3 regions of the Amphritea sp. GJ51-11 genome follow, and region 3 is predicted to be linked to each of the others. Evidence: predicted binding sites of a transcription regulator. Region 3 holds the regulator's gene; each other region holds the start of a gene.
What was found. The regulator sigma-54, encoded in region 3, starts transcription at its own class of promoters, with help from an activator protein. The targets are predictions, from matches to a motif close to TGGCACNNNNNTTGCTNT.
Positions count from the first base shown of each region.

Region 1: a site for sigma-54 is predicted at 4,486-4,503, ahead of glnK (P-II family nitrogen regulator). Genes of this name have one in related genera too.
Region 2: a site for sigma-54 is predicted at 1,338-1,355, ahead of AC0L4K_RS05245 (ANTAR domain-containing response regulator). Genes of this name have one in related genera too.

Region 1 covers NZ_CM147881.1:4,139,156-4,145,204, reverse strand. Annotated here, with positions in the region: gene AC0L4K_RS18750 (hydrolase) at 1-867, opposite strand, end outside; gene AC0L4K_RS18745 (aspartate aminotransferase family protein) at 900-2,114, opposite strand; gene glnK (P-II family nitrogen regulator) at 2,242-2,580, opposite strand; gene AC0L4K_RS18735 (ammonium transporter) at 2,753-4,012, opposite strand; gene glnK (P-II family nitrogen regulator) at 4,066-4,404, opposite strand; gene AC0L4K_RS18725 (accessory factor UbiK family protein) at 4,743-5,003, shown strand; gene AC0L4K_RS18720 (EAL domain-containing protein) at 5,068-6,049, shown strand, end outside.
Region 2 covers NZ_CM147881.1:1,201,799-1,207,847, reverse strand. Annotated here, with positions in the region: gene gltX (glutamate--tRNA ligase) at 1-1,067, opposite strand, end outside; gene AC0L4K_RS05245 (ANTAR domain-containing response regulator) at 1,387-1,983, shown strand; gene AC0L4K_RS05240 (CmpA/NrtA family ABC transporter substrate-binding protein) at 2,000-3,184, shown strand; partial or broken gene AC0L4K_RS05235 (CmpA/NrtA family ABC transporter substrate-binding protein) at 3,514-4,895, shown strand; gene AC0L4K_RS05230 (ABC transporter permease) at 4,985-5,968, shown strand; gene AC0L4K_RS05225 (ABC transporter ATP-binding protein) at 5,991-6,049, shown strand, end outside.
Region 3 covers NZ_CM147881.1:612,059-618,107, reverse strand. Annotated here, with positions in the region: gene lptA (lipopolysaccharide transport periplasmic protein LptA) at 1-277, shown strand, start outside; gene lptB (LPS export ABC transporter ATP-binding protein) at 277-1,002, shown strand; gene AC0L4K_RS02665 (RNA polymerase factor sigma-54) at 1,024-2,535, shown strand; gene hpf (ribosome hibernation promoting factor) at 2,596-2,886, shown strand; gene ptsN (PTS IIA-like nitrogen regulatory protein PtsN) at 2,911-3,354, shown strand; gene rapZ (RNase adapter RapZ) at 3,359-4,216, shown strand; gene AC0L4K_RS02645 (HPr family phosphocarrier protein) at 4,233-4,502, shown strand; gene mgtE (magnesium transporter) at 4,630-5,979, shown strand; gene yjgA (ribosome biogenesis factor YjgA) at 6,003-6,049, shown strand, end outside.

The sequences.
Region 1 (6,049 bases), 1.2 Mb from region 3:
TTGTTGGCACCAGTGTTCATCTGCTGTGATTCGGGTACGAATATTAAAGCGACAGCGGGCCTGATCCGGTACTTGATTGGTGGTCACGCCACCGTCCATCACGCCGACATTCACCGTGACACCTTCACGCACACCATTTAGCTGATCGACGGCGGTGATGAATTCCGCCATTGCGCAGATTGCATTACGACCGAGGTGATGCTCTCGTCCGGCATGGGCGGCGACACCCTGAATAATAGCGGTGAAGTTGCCGCTGCCTTTACGTTCGCCAGCGAGTTGGCCATCGGGTAGGGCGGGTTCGTAGATCATGCCCAGATCATGTTGTGCGGCCTGCTCTGCCAGTAAAGCGGCAGAACTGGGGGAGCCTATCTCTTCGTCGGGGTTAAGTATGACGGTCCAACCGACCTGTTGGGCTTGAGGAGATTGCTCAAAAGTGCTCAAGGCCGTCAACATCACCAGTAGACCTCCCTTCATATCACTTACCCCGGGGCCATTTAGGGTGTGATCATCTAGCCAACGGCATTGTTGGAACCCTGAATCAACGGGGAATACGGTGTCCAGATGGCCGGTGAGCAATAGTTGTAGTGGCGCATCGGGGCGTTTCTTGAAAAGTTGAAGATGACCCAAAGGGTGTTCCATGACGCTGCCATCGGTGCGGTAGAGCTGATAGGGCGGCAGGCTAATCTGCTGATGGTCGCAATCTAATTGTTGGCAGAAGCGTTGACTCAATAGCTGCCCAACTTGGTCCACTCCGGCAGGGTTAAGGGTGTGAGAATTGATCTGCGCCAGCTCAATGAGCGACGCGGTTAATGCCGGTTGCTGTTGTGTTAATGGCTGTATCAGAGAGCTGAGTCGGGTATTCATCATCGTTACCTGATCGGGGCTGTCAGTGAGTCGGTTTAATAACCTACTTTCATGGCTAGCATTGCTTGGGCCAATTGTTTTAGGCCGTTGCTGATATCGGGATAGGGAATGATAAGCGAAGGGGTTAGCCGCACCACATTAGGCCCAGCGGTGAGGATAAGCACTCCTTGCTCTTCTGCGAGTGTTAGCAAATCCCGGGCTCTACCATGCCAAGTTTGTTTCAGCTCACAACCGATGAGTAAGCCTTCTGCGCGAATATCTTGGAACAGCCCGATTTTGTTATTCAACTGCTGCAGGCCATTAGCAAATAGTTGCTGTCGTTGCTTTACCCCCTCTAACAGGGTGGGGTTATTAATGAGCTCCAATGCTTTAGACGCGACGGCGCAGGCCAGCGGGTTACCGCCATAGGTGCTTCCATGGGTACCAACGGTAAAACTGGCGGCGATTTCTCGGGTGGTGAGCATCGCCGCGATAGGGAAGCCGGCGCCTAATGCTTTGGCAGAGGTGAGGATGTCGGGTGTAACGTTATAACCCTGATAGGCAAATAGTTCGCCAGTACGGCCCATGCCGGTTTGAATCTCATCAAAAATCAACAGCGCGTTATGTTGGGAGCAGAGTGTCCGTAAGCCTTCGAGAAAAGCCGGCTGAGCCCGGATAATTCCACCTTCACCTTGAATCGGTTCGACAATCACGGCGCAGGTTTTTTCTGATATGTGGGCATTAAGTGCGGCGAGGCCATTGAAGGGGAGGTGGGTAATATCCCCCGGGAGAGGCTCGAAGCCTTCGGTATATTTCGCTTGTCCCCCAGCGGTGACGGTAAACAGAGTGCGACCGTGAAAGCTGTTGTCGAATGCAATGATGTTGGTTTTATCGCGACTAAAGTGCTGTTTGGCGTAGATGCGGGCCAATTTTAGCGCGGCTTCATTGGCTTCCGCCCCTGAGTTGGCAAATAGAATCTGCTCGGCGAAGGTAGCATCGCATAGCTGCTGGGCGAGTGTTAGTGCGGGTTCATTGGTCCATACATTGCTCAGGTGCCAGAGAGCTTGGCCCTGCTGTTGTAATGTTTTCACTATTTCCGGGTGGCAATGGCCTAACGCGTTAACTGCGATACCGCCGGCGAAATCGATGTACTCTTTGCCGGCTTGGTCCCAAACCCGTGAACCGACGCCTTTAACCGGAATCATCTGGCTTGGCGAATAGTTGGGCACCATCACATCAGCAAACATTTTACGGTTAATCATTGTATCCATCCCCCTCGCTTGTCAGAGACTTGCCTTTCAGTTTAGACGCTGGCGGCGAATGGGGCGGAAATTTTATTTTTCAGACGTAAAAAAGGCACTCAATGAGTGCCTTTAAAAAATCATATTATCGGGTGGTTTAAAGCGCGTCAGTACCGGTTTCACCTGTACGGATACGGATCGCTTGCTCAAGAGGTGTGACAAAAATTTTGCCATCACCAATTTTGCCGGTATTGGCGGTTGAGGCGATCGCTTCAATTACTTGATCAACCAAGTCATCCGCGATAGCCGCTTCAATTTTCACTTTAGGGAGAAAATCTACAACGTACTCTGCGCCGCGGTAAAGCTCGGTATGCCCCTTTTGACGTCCAAAGCCTTTTACTTCTGTGACAGTGACACCCTGAATGCCAATTTCTGACAGGGCTTCACGTACATCATCCAGTTTGAACGGTTTTATTACCGCACTTACCAGTTTCATCATTTATATCCTCGCTTGGATCTGTTGTTCTGACAGGGTATTCCTGCAGGCCTCAGACGGTTGGAGATCAATCTTGGGCCTAGTATACCCAGAATCAATAAGTTAATAAAACGTCAGAAGGGGAGCCGAGGCTCCCCTTATACCGTATTGTTTTTATTTTCGACCGTCGGTTTTATTTACCGTTGGTAAATTCAGGGTAAGCTTCCATACCGCATTCAGCGATATCGACACCTTCATACTCTTCTTCTTCAGTCACACGCAGACCGATAACCGCTTTAATGATGGCCCAAACGATCAGGCTGGTACCGAATACCCAGGCAAAGATAGTGGCTGCGCCGATCAACTGACCGCTGAAGCTTGAATCACCATTGGTGACAGGTACTAGCAGCAGACCCAGTAGACCACAAACACCGTGAACAGAGATGGCACCTACAGGATCATCGATGCGCAGTTTATCCAGAGTAATGATAGCGAACACAACCAGTACACCACCGATCGCGCCAAACAGCGTTGCTTGCAGTGCGGTTGGGGTAGAAGGCTCAGCAGTGATAGCCACCAAACCGGCTAACGCGCCGTTCAGTAGCATGGTCAAATCTGCTTTACCGAACAGTAGGCGAGCGGTAATCAGTGCTGCAATAGCACCACCGGCAGCAGCAGTATTGGTGTTAAGGAATACCATGGCAACAGAGTGTGCACTAGCGACATCACCGAGTTTCAGTACAGAACCACCGTTGAAACCGAACCAACCCATCCACAAGATGAATGTACCCAGTGTCGCTAATGGTAGGTTGGCACCAGGGATAGCACTCACGCCGTTAGCAGTATATTTGCCTTTACGAGCGCCTAGCAGTAGTACACCAGCAAGCGCTGCAGCAGCACCGGCCATGTGAACGATACCAGAACCGGCAAAGTCAGAGAAACCAAGGTCACCTAGGTTGTACATGCCGAAAACGTCATCGCCGTTCCAAGTCCATGCACCTTCCATAGGGTAGATGACACCGGTCATGACCACTGCGAATGCGAGGAAAGCCCAGAGCTTCATACGCTCGGCAACCGCACCAGAGACAATCGACATTGCGGTAGCAACAAATACCACCTGGAAGAAGAAGTCAGAAGCACTGGAGTATACTGCGCCGCCATCAAAACCTTCTTCAGCTGAGTCAGCTAATACTTGAGTGACATCAACTTCTTCAATGCCGCTCAGGAAGATACCGCCGCCGTACATCAGTTCATAACCGCAGACCAAGTACATGATACAAGCGATAGCAAACAAGGCTACGTTTTTGGTAAGGATCTCAGTGGTGTTCTTCGAACGTACTAGACCGGCTTCGAGCATGGCGAAACCTGCCGCCATCCACATAACTAATGCACCACACACCAAGAAATAAAAGGTGTCCATTGCATATTGTAATTCAAAAATTTGGTTTTCCATCACTTCCCCCTGAAGCCTATGCTTAGAGTTGTTTTCGGTTGTAAAAAGGTTGCTTACAGAGCGCTGTTGCCTGTTTCACCGGTACGAATCCGGATCACTTCTTCAACTGGCATAACGAAAATCTTACCGTCGCCGATTTTTCCGGTTTGCGCCGTTTTGCTAATCGCTTCAACTACCTGATCAACGATGCCGTCCTCCACAGCCGCGTCGACCTTTACTTTGGGCAGAAAATCGACAACATATTCTGCGCCACGGTAGAGTTCTGTATGACCTTTCTGACGGCCGAAGCCTTTCACCTCGGTGACAGTAATACCCTGTACGCCGATTTCGGAAAGTGCTTCACGCACGTCATCCAGTTTGAATGGTTTGATAATTGCTGAGATGAGTTTCATGGGATCTGATCTCCACTAAATAAAACTGTTGTAAAGTGCCACGTTGGTTATCAACGTAGCGATAAACGGTATGGCTGATACAAAGCACTGCACGTGCCATAAATTTAAATACCTATGTAAAACAATGTATTAGTTGTTATTTGTTTGAGTCTGGCCGGTTTTTCCGGAGGAATGTAGTATTTATTGAGGAGGTGCTGGTGCACAATTGTTGTGCAGGCCCTGTTTTGGTGCGTAAGTGCGAAAAATCAATCTTTAGAAAGCGGAGAGTCGGCTAATTTTCCGTTTATTGTTATAGTGTTATGACGATAATCAGCAGATACTATGTGGACATATAAAATATGATTAATCATAAAATACTGGAAGGTATCAGTGAGCAGATCGGGCAGTTATTCGAGCAAACCCGACAAAGTTCCGCTGAATCAGAACGGCAGCAACAGCTTCATGCGCTATTGCAGGGCGCGTTCAACCGGATGGACCTGGTCACCCGTGAAGAGTTTGACGCCCAAAGTGCGGTGTTAGCTCGAAGTCGCGCTAAACTAGAGCAGTTACAGTCAGAGATTGAGCGACTGGAACAGCAGTTAAATCAAGCCGGCGGTTAAATCCACTCGTCTCAATCACATACGTTTAAGCCACTATATTATCGCGCCGCTTTAAGGAGTCTTTATGCATCTGCCCATGTATGCCTGCATCTTGCCTGATCTCAGTTATCAGTTTGCTACTCAGGAATACACCGGCATGGTGGGGTGGCAGGGAGAGCTGAATGGCGTTCCCTTGGCTCGAGTGCATGGGGAAGAAAGCCTCTTTGAACTCCAGCATGGCATGATGTTGGCGCGTTCTCAAGGCACGGCCACACTCTCGTGGCAGCCGTTTGTTGAAGATGCTGGGTTATGGTTACAGCTAGAAATTTGCTGGAACTCGGTGGCTGAGCTGTTTATCGTTAATGCGATGCGCACGGGTCAAGCCGCCGGGCGGATGTTTGCTCAGCACCCGGAACAGGGGTTGTTCGACTATACCCCGCAGGCGGTTATGCTGCTGGATGAAGATAACCGTATCTATCGCGTGAATGCGAGCTTTTCTGAAATTAGCGGCTACGCCTTTGAGGATGTTGTTGGTCAAGGCCCTGGTATTGTCACGAACCGGAATATCGCCGCAGAAATGTTTGACCATCTGTGGCAGCAACTGATGTTGAAAGGTTATTGGGAAGGTGAGTTATGGAACCGCCACAAAGATGGTCATAGCTATCCCGCTTGGTACAGTCTGATGGCCCAGCGAGATGAAAGTGGTGAGATCGATGGTTTTGTGGCTCAGTTTTCCGATATCAGTAGCGCTTATGGTGATCAAAGCCGCTTTAGTCATGTTAGTTATGATTCTCTGACCGGCTTGCCAGATGAATATATGTTGCTTGAACGGCTTAATCAGCAGTTATTGCGCGATAGTCTGGGGCATCGAGGGCGAGGCATTATCCTCTTACAACTGCAGGTGGCCGAGGAGGACCGCGAATCGTTGACGGCGGCGATTGCGGCTAAGTTGAGCGCTCAGGTGCGAGAGGGCGATCTGTTGGCGATAGATCAGGAGCGCAACTTTGTGTTTGTGCTGGATGATTGCTCGGATGAAATGGTGCTTGAGCAGTTTGCGGAACGTATGT
Region 2 (6,049 bases), 590 kb from region 3:
TTAATCAACGGAATAATCTGCATTAGGTATTCAGGATTCAGCGCCCACTGTTGGAACGCAGCGGCAAACTGTTCATCCGACAGTTCTTCACGAATCCACAGACCGTTCAACCAACTGAGTTTTTCCTGATCGAAGATCGGACCACCCAGTGATACACGATTGATATCGAAGTGCTCGATCATCTCCTCGAGGCTGAATTTTTCCCGCTCATCCGGCATCGACCAACCCATGCGGGCGAGGTAGTTCAGCAGTGCTTCGGCCATATAACCCATACGCTGATAGTAAATGATACTGGTTGGGTTCTTACGCTTAGACAACTTTGATTTATCCGGGTTACGCAGCAGTGGCATATGACACAGTTTAGGCATATCCCAACCGAAGTAGCTATACAGCAACTGGTGCTTCGGCGCGGAGTTGATCCACTCTTCACCTCGTAATACATGAGTGATCTCCATCAGGTGATCATCCACTACGTTGGCGAGGTGATAAGTTGGCATGCCGTCAGATTTCATCAGAATCTGGCAATCGACCTGCGCCCAATCCACTTCGATACTACCGCGCAGCATATCGTCAAAGACGCAGACGCCCTCTTCCGGCACCTTCATACGCACGACATAAGGTTCGCCCGCCGCTTCGCGTTTAGCCACTTCTTCAGCCGGTAGCGCTAGATCACTCTCTTTCAGTGCACTTTGCAAACCCTGTGCGCGACGTTCGTTACGCAGTTCATCCAGCTCCGCAGAGGTGCGGTAACATTTGAACGCATGTCCCTTATCGAGCAGAATCTGGGTATGCTGTTGATAGATATCGCCTCGCTCGCTTTGACGGTAAGGACCAAAAGGACCAGGCTTATCCGGGCCTTCCGCCCACTCAAGGCCCAGCCAGCGCAGTGAATCAAGAATCATCTGTTCTGATTCAGCGGTGCTACGGGTCTGATCGGTATCCTCAATACGCAGGATAAACTCTCCTCCGTGCTGACGGGCGAAAGCCATATTGAACAGAGCGATGTAGGCGGTGCCTACGTGCGGATCACCGGTTGGAGACGGTGCGATACGAGTACGTACGGTCATCAGAAAATATGCATCCAGACTGATTTAGGGGAAATTGCCCGGCATTATACCTGCTTGACCGATAAGCGCCTACCGTAATCACAATCACGGCTGACTTGCCTCCTTACTCTCGCACTTAACCGCACCATAAAAGTGCAAATATCATCCACATCAACACCCCCCATGTTATCCAGGCCCTACCCTGTGTTCACGACCAAACGCTATGACATCAGGATATGGCCGCCTATTTAACAATATTAACGATGCTCTTAGGGCGACTGCACCAAAGGCTGGCACGCTACGTGCAGTACCATGAGTAACTTTAATAAGAAAAATCCCTATGACCATAACGCAATCACAGCCCGAACGGGTATTGGTAATTGATAAGGACACCGCTCGCTCGGCCCTGCTGGAACAGGCGCTGACCGATCAAGGCTATGACGTTGTCAGTCGCCTACATGATACCGAAGGGCTGATCGCCCGGGTGGAGCAGATCCGTCCGGATATCATTATTATCGAGCTAGATTCCCCCGACCGTGACGTGCTGGAACATATGGCCACTCTCAATAGCCATATCCCCCGCCCCGTGGTGATGTTTGCCGAATCAGGCGACAGCCAGACGATTCAAAAAGCGATTAAAGCAGGTGTTAGCGCTTACGTCGTCGATGGCATGAGTCCCGAGCGAATTCAGTCAATTATGGATGTCGCGGCGGCCCGTTTTAGAGAGTTTCAAGCCCTGCGCAACGAACTCCATGATGTCCGCAGTGAACTAGAAGATCGAAAACAACTAGAACAAGCTAAGCGCCTGATTATGAAGCACCAAAAATGCACTGAAGATCAGGCGTACAGTGCCATGCGTAAGATGGCCATGGATCAGGGTAAAACCATGACACAGATAGCTAAAAATATAATTTCAGTACTCGAGATGCTGAGTTAAGCAAGGGCAAACCATTATGACATTAATACACAGCCCAACATTAGACTCACCGGAAAAAGCCGATCTGACCTTGGGCTTTCTACCACTGATGGATTGCGCACCACTGGTCATTGCAAAAGAGAAAGGTTTTTTCAGTGAATCAGGGCTCAACGTGCAGTTAAGCCGCGAAGGCTCGTGGGCTTCAATACGCGATAAAGTGATGTTAGGACTTTTAGATGGTGCGCAGATGCTTGCCGGTATCCCGCTGGCATCCACTCTCGGGCTAGGGTCACCTAAAGTGCCTATGATCACGGCGTTTAGTATTGGTTTAAACGGAAACGCTATCACCCTATCCCGTGAACTATTGGCCGAAATTGATGAACTTGGTCACTCACCGGGAGACAGTTCGGCTGCAGGGTTAAAACAACTGGTAGCGTTCCGTAAAGCCAGTGGCCGGCCCAAAATAACACTCGCAATGGTATATACCTATTCGGCACACAGCTATCTACTGCGTTACTGGCTCAGCGCGGCGGGTATTGATCCCGATAACGATATCAATCTAACAGTTGTGCCGCCGCCACAGATGGCAGTGACCATGAAGAAGGGCTTAATCGATGGTTATTGTGCTGGCGAGCCTTGGAACTCCGTTGCTCAAGAGATGGGCATCGGTAGCCCGGTCATCTCCGGTTATCAGATCTGGAATAACTGCCCTGACAAAGTTTTCGCCGTGTTAGAAAGCTGGCATGACGCCCACCCCGCCACCCATCAGGCACTGATCTGCGCGCTTATTCGCGCCTCAGAATGGCTCGATAAGCCGCAAAATAGTGACGAGGCATTGGATATTTTACTCGGCAACGCCTATTTAGGCCCCGCGCTATCGATGCTATCTCAGCCAAAACTGAAGCAGGGTAACCGCCACTTTTACCGTTATGCTGCCAGTTATCCATGGCGCTCCCATGCACTTTGGTTCCTCAAGCAGATGCGCCAATGGCAGCAGTTAATAGAGCCTCAAGCCGATTTAAAACAGATCGCCTGTCAGGTTTATCGACCCGATTTATACCGCAACGTGGCGGATAAAATGCGTATCTCCCATCCGACAATCGACTTTAAACCGGAGGGCTTTCACGACAACGACTGGGTGTTACAAGGTACCGCGGGGGTTGTCACCATGGGCAGTGACCTATTTTTTAACGGTGGCACCTTTGATCCAAACAGTCCTTGAGCTTAGAGCCATGTTCAATTGGCGCTGTTTGGGTGCTAAAAAGCATTATCAGCACCGTTTAAGTGCGATTTATATCTTCCAAGGATCTTATAAAAACACCAAAAACCACTAAGATACTGATAATAAATAGTTTTTAAAAACATGGCACAGCACCTGCTATATCTAACGCAATAAATATAAATACTTGAAACCACCTAGCTTGGTTTCACACATGACAACGACGTCTGCTCTTACTGATAGCTTTATCGGAAGGGGCAGGCGTTTTTTTTTGACTCGTTTTTGTAAACTCAGGAGCCACAAACATGACTCACACTCTGCTTTCTAACATGATGGGACGCCGCACACTGCTACAAAACGCAGTCAAAACATTCGGCGCAGTGGCGATCGGCAGCCTGCTAACGCTGAGCGCTGCACAGGCCGCTGTCGGTGAACCGGAGAAAGAGGATCTCAAGTTTGGCTTTATCAAGCTGACAGATATGGCACCATTAGCGGTGGCTTATGAGAAAGGCTACTTCGAAGATGAGGGGCTGTATGTGCAACTCGAAGCCCAGGCGAATTGGAAAGTACTGCTCGATCGGGTGATCGATGGTCAGCTGGATGGTGCCCACATGCTGGCAGGGCAACCATTAGGTGCCACCATCGGTTTTGGCACCCAGGCACATATTATTACCGCGTTCAGTATGGACCTTAACGGTAATGCCATCACAGTCTCTAACGATATCTGGAAACAGATGAAGCCCTATATTGACAAAGACGCCGAGGGCAAACCGATTCACCCGATTAAGGCCGATGCGCTAAAGCCGGTTGTCGATGCTTATAAAGAACAAGGCAAGCCGTTCAATATGGGCATGGTATTCCCCGTGTCGACTCACAACTACGAGCTACGCTACTGGCTCGCCGCCGGCGGTATTCACCCCGGATATTACGCCCCCCATAAAGGCGACTCATCGGGCCAGATCGATGCCGATGCCCTGCTCTCTGTGACGCCCCCCCACAGATGCCCGCCACCATGGAAGCCGGTACGATCTATGGCTACTGCGTCGGTGAGCCGTGGAACCAACAAGCAGTATTTAAAGGGATCGGTGTCCCGGTCGTGACCGATTATGAAATATGGAAAGACAACCCCGAGAAAGTTTTCGGTGTTTCTAAAGGCTGGGCCGATAAATACCCCAACACCCATATCCGCGTTGTAAAAGCGATGATTAGAGCCGCCAAGTGGCTGGATGACAACAATAACGGTAATCGAAAAGAGGCAGTAGAGATTCTCTCTCGGCCGGAATATGTTGGTGCCGATTACGATGTTATTGCCAACTCAATGACCGGCACCTTTGAATACGAAAAAGGCGATAAGCGCGAAGTACCCGACTTCAACGTATTCTTCCGCCACAACGCCACCTACCCCTATTATTCCGATGCTATCTGGTATCTCACCCAGATGCGCCGCTGGGGACAGATCGCCGAGCCTAAATCGGATGAGTGGTTTATGGACACCGCGAAAAAGGTTTATCGTCCGGATATCTATGCCCAAGCCGCTAACGAGCTAATCGCAGAAGGCAAGATCGCCAGCAATGAATTCCCTGATTTCACGTCTGAATCTGGCTTCAAACCACCGCAAACGCACTTTATCGATAACATCACCTACGATGGCACACAACCTAACCAATATCTGACGAAGTTTAAAATCGGTCTAAAACCCGACAGTGAAATTTAATCTGTAGCGCTGCATCAACACCGCAGCGCCCAGCCAAAACCGATAGAAAACCAAAGGGTGGCCTATGGGCACCCCATTGGAGATTGACTATGAGCAGCATCGCATTAAAACTATTAAAACCACTGGGCTTGCCCGAAAAGCTAAGCCTAGCCCAGCTAGTCAAAGCCCTAGTGGTTCCCTTGAGCGGTATTTTGATCTTTCTGTTTATCTGGAATATCGCCGCCCGCAATATCCACACCTCGTTAGGTGAATTTCCCGGTCCCACACAGGTTTATGAGCAAAGCCTCAATCTATTATCAGAGCATAATCGCGAACGGCAAAAAGAGGTGGCTTTCCATCAGCGCCAAGATGTTCGTAATGCCAAAAAATTGGAAAAGAACCCCGACGCCGTGGTTAAAACTCGCCCCTACACCGGCAAACCCACCTTTATCGATCAAATCGGCACAAGCCTGATCACCGTATTAGCCGGCTTCTTTGCCGCCTCGCTGATTGCCATTCCGGCAGGGATTGTTATCGGTCTCAACAAAACCCTCTATAGTGCCTTTAATCCAGTCATTCAATTATTCAAACCGGTCTCCCCCTTAGCCTGGCTACCGTTAGTGACCATGGTGGTCAGTGCCGTGTATGTCAGTGATGAGCCGATGTTTGCCAAATCCTTTGTCACCTCACTCATCACCGTCTCCCTCTGCTGTCTCTGGCCAACGCTGCTCAACACCGCGGTTGGCGTATCGACGATCAGCGCCGACCTCAACAATGTCAGCAAGGTGCTGCGACTCTCTTGGTTAACACACGTCATCAAGATTGTTATCCCTTCGGCTATTCCAATGATCTTCACCGGTCTTCGGCTCTCATTGGGTATCGCTTGGATGGTGTTAATCGCTGCCGAGATGCTGGCACAAAACCCAGGGCTAGGTAAGTTTGTCTGGGATGAATTTCAGAATGGCAGCTCCAACTCCCTCGGACGCATCATGGTGGCCGTGCTAGTGATTGGCCTGATCGGTTTTATGCTCGATCGCATCATGTTAGTTCTGCAGAAAAAAGTATCTTGGGACAAATCCGTCGAATTACGCTAAGGCAGCATTAAGGAGAAAACTGATGACTACCACTAAACACCTTGAGCTTACCGGCGTCGACATCGACTTCCCGACGCCTAG
Region 3 (6,049 bases):
ACGCTCTGCCGCCGACCAAGAGGTAACCCATGCATACGGTGAGGTTCTCGATTACAATATTCGTACAAAAGAGCTAACCATCTCCGGCCAGGCAAAAGTCTCGCAAGGGGCTGATGTATTTAGCGGTAACCGAATTGTTTACAATATGAAGAAAAGCACAGTAAATGCATTCAGGGATGAGAGCGCTAACGGCGAACGTGTACAGATTGTCATTCAGCCTAAAGCAACACCGTTGGATGAATCTGAAACTACAGCTACTGGGGAACTCAACAACTAATGAGTCGACTAGAAGCACTCAACCTAGCAAAGAGCTATAAAGGCCGCGCAGTTGTAAAAGATGTCTCGATGAGCGTCGATAGCGGCCAGATCGTTGGTTTATTGGGGCCTAACGGGGCGGGTAAGACAACCTGTTTTTACATGATTGTTGGGCTAGTGGAAGCCGACAAAGGCCGGATCAAAATTGATCAATTGGACTTAACCAAAGAGCCGATGCACGGCCGAGCGCGAAAAGGTATTGGTTACCTGCCACAAGAAGCCTCCATTTTCCGAAAACTCAGCGTCCATGATAACCTGATGGCTATTCTGGAAACCCGTAAAGAGTTGAGCCGGACTGAGCGTAAACAAAAATTAGACGAACTACTGGAAGAGTTTCATATCTCCCATCTAACGAAAAGTTTGGGAATGAGCCTCTCCGGTGGAGAACGGCGACGGGTTGAAATTGCCCGCGCACTGGCAACTGAGCCCACTTTTATCTTGTTAGATGAGCCCTTTGCCGGTGTTGACCCAATTTCAGTCAGTGATATAAAACAAACCGTAAAGCACTTACAAAGTAAGGGGATTGGCGTCTTAATCACCGATCACAATGTTCGCGAAACACTGGATATTTGCGAACAAGCTTACATCGTCAGTGAAGGTTATATTCTTGCAGAAGGATCGCCAGAGGATATTCTTGCCAACCAGCAGGTCAGGGAAGCCTATCTCGGTGAGCAATTCAAGCTGTAACAGGTATATAAGCGACTCTCTATGAAACAAGCGTTACAACTAAAAATGGGTCAGCATCTGACCATGACCCCACAATTACAGCAGGCGATTCGCTTGCTGCAATTATCGACGCTTGATCTGCAACAGGAGATTCAGGAAGCACTAGAATCGAACCCGATGCTAGAAGTAACGGAAGAGGATAGCGCTTCAGATAATGCCGCCGAGCAAGCGAGCTCTGATGCAGAAGTCAGCAATCATGAATCCGTCTCAGCATCGGCCAAAACCACCGAGTCTGAAGAGATTCAAGCCACCGATAGCGACTGGAATGAAGATATTCCCAATGAACTATCGACCGATAGTAATTGGGAAGACACTTATCAGACGGTCTCTAGTTCATCTTCATCATCCCATGATTTCTCCGATATGGAGATGGAGTCGAATGACACTGCGGATGAAACCCTGCAAGATCACCTGAACTGGCAATTAAACCTCACGCCGATGAGTCCCATCGACGAACTGATCGCCACCAATATTATTGACGGCATTAATGTTGACGGTTATCTCAACGTTGAACTCGATTCAATCCTGGAATATTTCCATCAGCAGGATGATGAGCAACTTAACGGCATTGAACTGGATGAAATCGAAGCGGTACTGCGACGCATCCAACAGTTTGATCCACCCGGCGTAGCCGCACGCGATCTAAGCGAGTGCCTAGCCATTCAGCTACAGCAACTACCCAATGACACCGAATATCGCAACGAAGCGCTAAAACTAGTCACTCAATATATCCACTTACTGGGTAATCATGACTACAAACAGCTGATGCGCAAAGCCCGGATGCGAGAGCCACAGTTACTACAGGCGATCAACCTGATCCGCACCCTGAACCCTAAACCCGGCTCAATGATCACTAGCTCGCAATCGGAATATGTTATTCCCGATGTGCTGGTTTACAAAGAAAAAGGTGTCTGGCAGGTAAGCCTGAATCCGGAAGTTGCGCCTAAACTACGCATTAATGATGGCTATGCAGATTTGATCCGACGCGCTGATACCAGCCCTGACAACACCTATCTGAAAAACCATCTACAAGAAGCTCGCTGGTTTATCAAAAGCTTATTAAGCCGGAACGATACCTTAATGAAGGTCACCCGTGAAATTGTACACCGCCAAGAAGGTTTTCTAGAGCATGGCGATGAGGCGATGCGTCCGATGGTGCTGCACGATATCGCTGAGGCGGTCGAAATGCACGAATCGACCATCTCTCGGGTGACCACCCAGAAATATATGCATACCCCAAGGGGTATATTTGAGCTGAAGTATTTTTTCTCCAGCCATGTCACTACAGTGAACGGTGGCACCTGCTCATCGACCGCTATTCGGGCGCTCATCAAGAAATTGGTGGTCGCTGAAAGTCCAACAAAACCCTTAAGCGATAACAAGATTGCCCAACTGCTTGAGGAACAAGGTATCAATGTTGCGCGAAGAACCATTGCAAAATATAGAGAATCGCTTAGCATTCCACCTTCTAATGAACGAAAACGTTTAGTTTAATGACTTTTTTTATCATGGGAACCGGGCGGCAACCCGGTACAATAACACTAGGAGATTACCATGCAGATCAATATTACCGGTCACCACGTAGAATTGACTGATTCCCTGAATGAGTATGTTCAGAATAAATTTGAGAAGCTGGAGCGGCATTTCGATAACATCACCAATGCACAGGTAACTCTAAGCGTTGAGAAGACGCGCCAAAAAGCTGATGGTGAAATTCACGTAGCCGGTGGTCAGCTGTTTGCTTCCGACGAACAAGAAGATATGTACGCCGCCATCGATGGGTTGATCGACAAGCTTGACCGTCAGATCATTAAACACAAAGAAAAGATGAAAACTCACAAGTAACTATTATACGATGCTAATTTCAGAATTATTAGCGCCCTCTGGAGTACTCTGTGCTCTAGAGGGGGTAGTAAAAAACGTATCCTCGAAATTGCCAGCCAACAGATTTCCGATCTGCACCCTGAGCTTGAAACTGAAACGATCTTTGCTGGCCTACTTGGCCGTGAAAGACTCGGCAGTACAGGCATCGGTGAAGGCGTGGCCATTCCCCATTGTCGTCTGGATGAGTGTGAGAAAGCCACTGCGCTACTTATTCAGTTAAAAGAACCGATCGACTTCGATGCCATTGATGGCAGCCCGGTCGACTTACTCTTCGTTCTGGTGGTGCCCTCCGAAGCCTGTGATCAACATCTACAAACGCTGGGTAATCTTGCCGAGCTATTCAGTCAGGCATCCTTCCGTCAGCAACTTAGAAACGCGGGCTCAGCTGAAGAACTCTTCACTGTCGCCACCGGAGCTAGGCAGGTCTAGCCAGATGAAACTAGTTATCATCAGCGGCCGCTCAGGGTCAGGTAAATCAACCGCCCTGCAAGCACTGGAAGATGTTAACTTCTACTGCATCGACAACCTTCCCGCCCCGCTGCTACCTGACTTGGTCAATCAGATTTTATCCGACCCAGACCATCCTAATCAGCTTGCCGTCAGTATCGATGCCCGTAACCAACACAGCAACCTGAAACAGTTTCCCGATATTTATACACAACTGAGGGAAATAGACGCACTAGACTGCGAAATACTCTACCTCGATAGTTCAGAGACAACCCTGCTAAAACGCTACAGTACGACTCGGCGTAAGCACCCCCTGTCCAATGATTCCCAAGGTTTACAGCAGGCGATCAGCTATGAAAAAAAGTTACTCGAACCGGTATCCGATTTAGCCAATATCCGTATTGATACAACCCACCTGTCACTCTATGAACTCAGAGACAGTATTAAACTGCGTATTGCCCAACGACAAGAGCAAGAACTGTCATTACAATTCGAATCGTTCGGTTATAAGCACGGTATCCCGCTGGATGTAGACTTCACCTTCGATGTGCGCTGTTTGCCTAACCCATACTGGCTGCCTCACCTGCGAGGTTATAGCGGCCAAGACAAACCGGTCATAGAATTCCTCGAGCAACAGCTTGAAGTGCAAGAAATGCTCGCTGACATCACCGCTTTTCTAGAAAAGTGGCTGCCACTGTTTGAAAAAAATAATCGCAGTTATATCAGTGTTGGCATAGGCTGTACGGGAGGTCAACACCGCTCTGTTTTTATCAGCGAATGTCTCGCTGGTCATTTCCGAACAACTATGGATAATGTCCAGATACGCCACCGCGAACTGAACTGATTAAAGGTATTAATCAATGCTGGAAACCAAGATCACCATTATCAACAAACTGGGCCTGCACGCCCGGGCGGCGGCAAAGCTGATCAATGTAACCACCTCCTTCTCAGCCGATATCCAGCTCACCAAAGATGGCCGACAGGTGGATGGCAAAAGCATTATGTCGGTCATGATGTTAGCCGCCAGTAAAGGCACTGAGCTGAATATCTCTACCAGCGGTGAAGACGAACAACAGGCGATGGATGCCATTGTTGCACTGATCAACAACCGGTTTGATGAAGAAGAATAACCGCCCTCCCTCTATTCGTTTAAAAACAATACGCTATAATGCCCACAACGATTAATGCTGCAGTTATCGGTGATCACTGACTGACTGCAAGGCAATCTGTCTCTATCTGTCTGACCGGGGTCCGGCCATGAACGCCAATGTAAACGAAAGTGAACTGGATAAGCTGAACACAGCCCTTGAAGAAGGTGCTTTCAGACAGATACGTTACACCCTAAATAAAACACTACGCCCCTCCGAAGTCGCCCATCTAATCGAGAAGTCACCGCCTAAAGAACGGCGCTTACTTTGGAGCATGATCCATAAAGACATCGAAGCGGATGTTTTGCAGGAACTCGGCGATGATGTAAAAGCCGAGATCCTCAGTAAGATGAATACCTCAGAGGTGCTAGCCATCTCTGAATCGCTCGAACCCGACGATCTAGCCGATATGATGCAGCAGCTACCGGAAACGGTCATGCACGAACTGCTGCGCTCGATGGATCATCAAAACCGCGAACGACTGGAAAAAGTACTCTCCTATCCGGAAGATACCGCTGGCGGTTTGATGAACACCGATACCATCACCATCCGGCCCGATATCACGATTGAAGCGGCGCTGCGTTATTTACGACGACACGCTGAACTCCCGGATATGACTGATAGCCTGTTTGTCGTCAGCCGAAAAGACACCTATATCGGCAGCCTCCCTCTGACGCGCATGTTGGTCAGCGACCCATCCAGCACCGTACGAGAGATGATGGTCACCGATAAACCGCCTATCCCGGCGGATATGGAAGATACACTGGTCGCCAAACTATTCGAACAGGAAGATTTGGTCTCTGCACCCGTGGTTGACGAAGACAATCAGCTACTCGGACGTATCACCATCGATGACGTGGTCGATGTTATCCGGGAAGATGCAGACCACTCGCTGATGAGTATGGCGGGTATGGACGAAGATGAAGATACCTTCGCGCCTATTATGAAAACCACCCGCCGCCGTGCCGTGTGGCTAGGTATTAATCTGATTACCGCTTTTCTCGCCTCTGCGGTCATCGGCCTGTTCGAGGAAACCATCGGCAAGGTAGTGGCGCTGGCCGTATTAATGCCAATTGTCGCCAGTATGGGCGGTATTGCCGGTAGCCAGGTCTTAACCCTGATGATTCGTGGCCAAGCACTAGGCCATGTAGAGCGCTCCAATGCGGGCTGGCTGCTGAATCGTGAAATGATCGTAGGTCTATTGAACGGTCTACTCTGGGCCGTGGTCGTTGCGGTCATCGCGATCCTCTGGTTCGAAGACCTAACCATCGGTATCATCATCGCCTGTGCTATTATGATTAACCTATTCGCAGCCGCACTGGCAGGTACTCTATTGCCGATCCTCCTAAAAACTTGGGGTATTGATCCGGCATTAGCTGGCAGTGTGTTACTAACCACGATTACTGATGTAGTCGGATTTTTTGCATTCCTCGGTCTAGCTGCGTTTTTTTATAGCTAGAACGGCCTACACAAGAGAGTTTTATGAGTCAAAATGACGATTTCCGCCCCGATGACGAACTTGAGTTCGA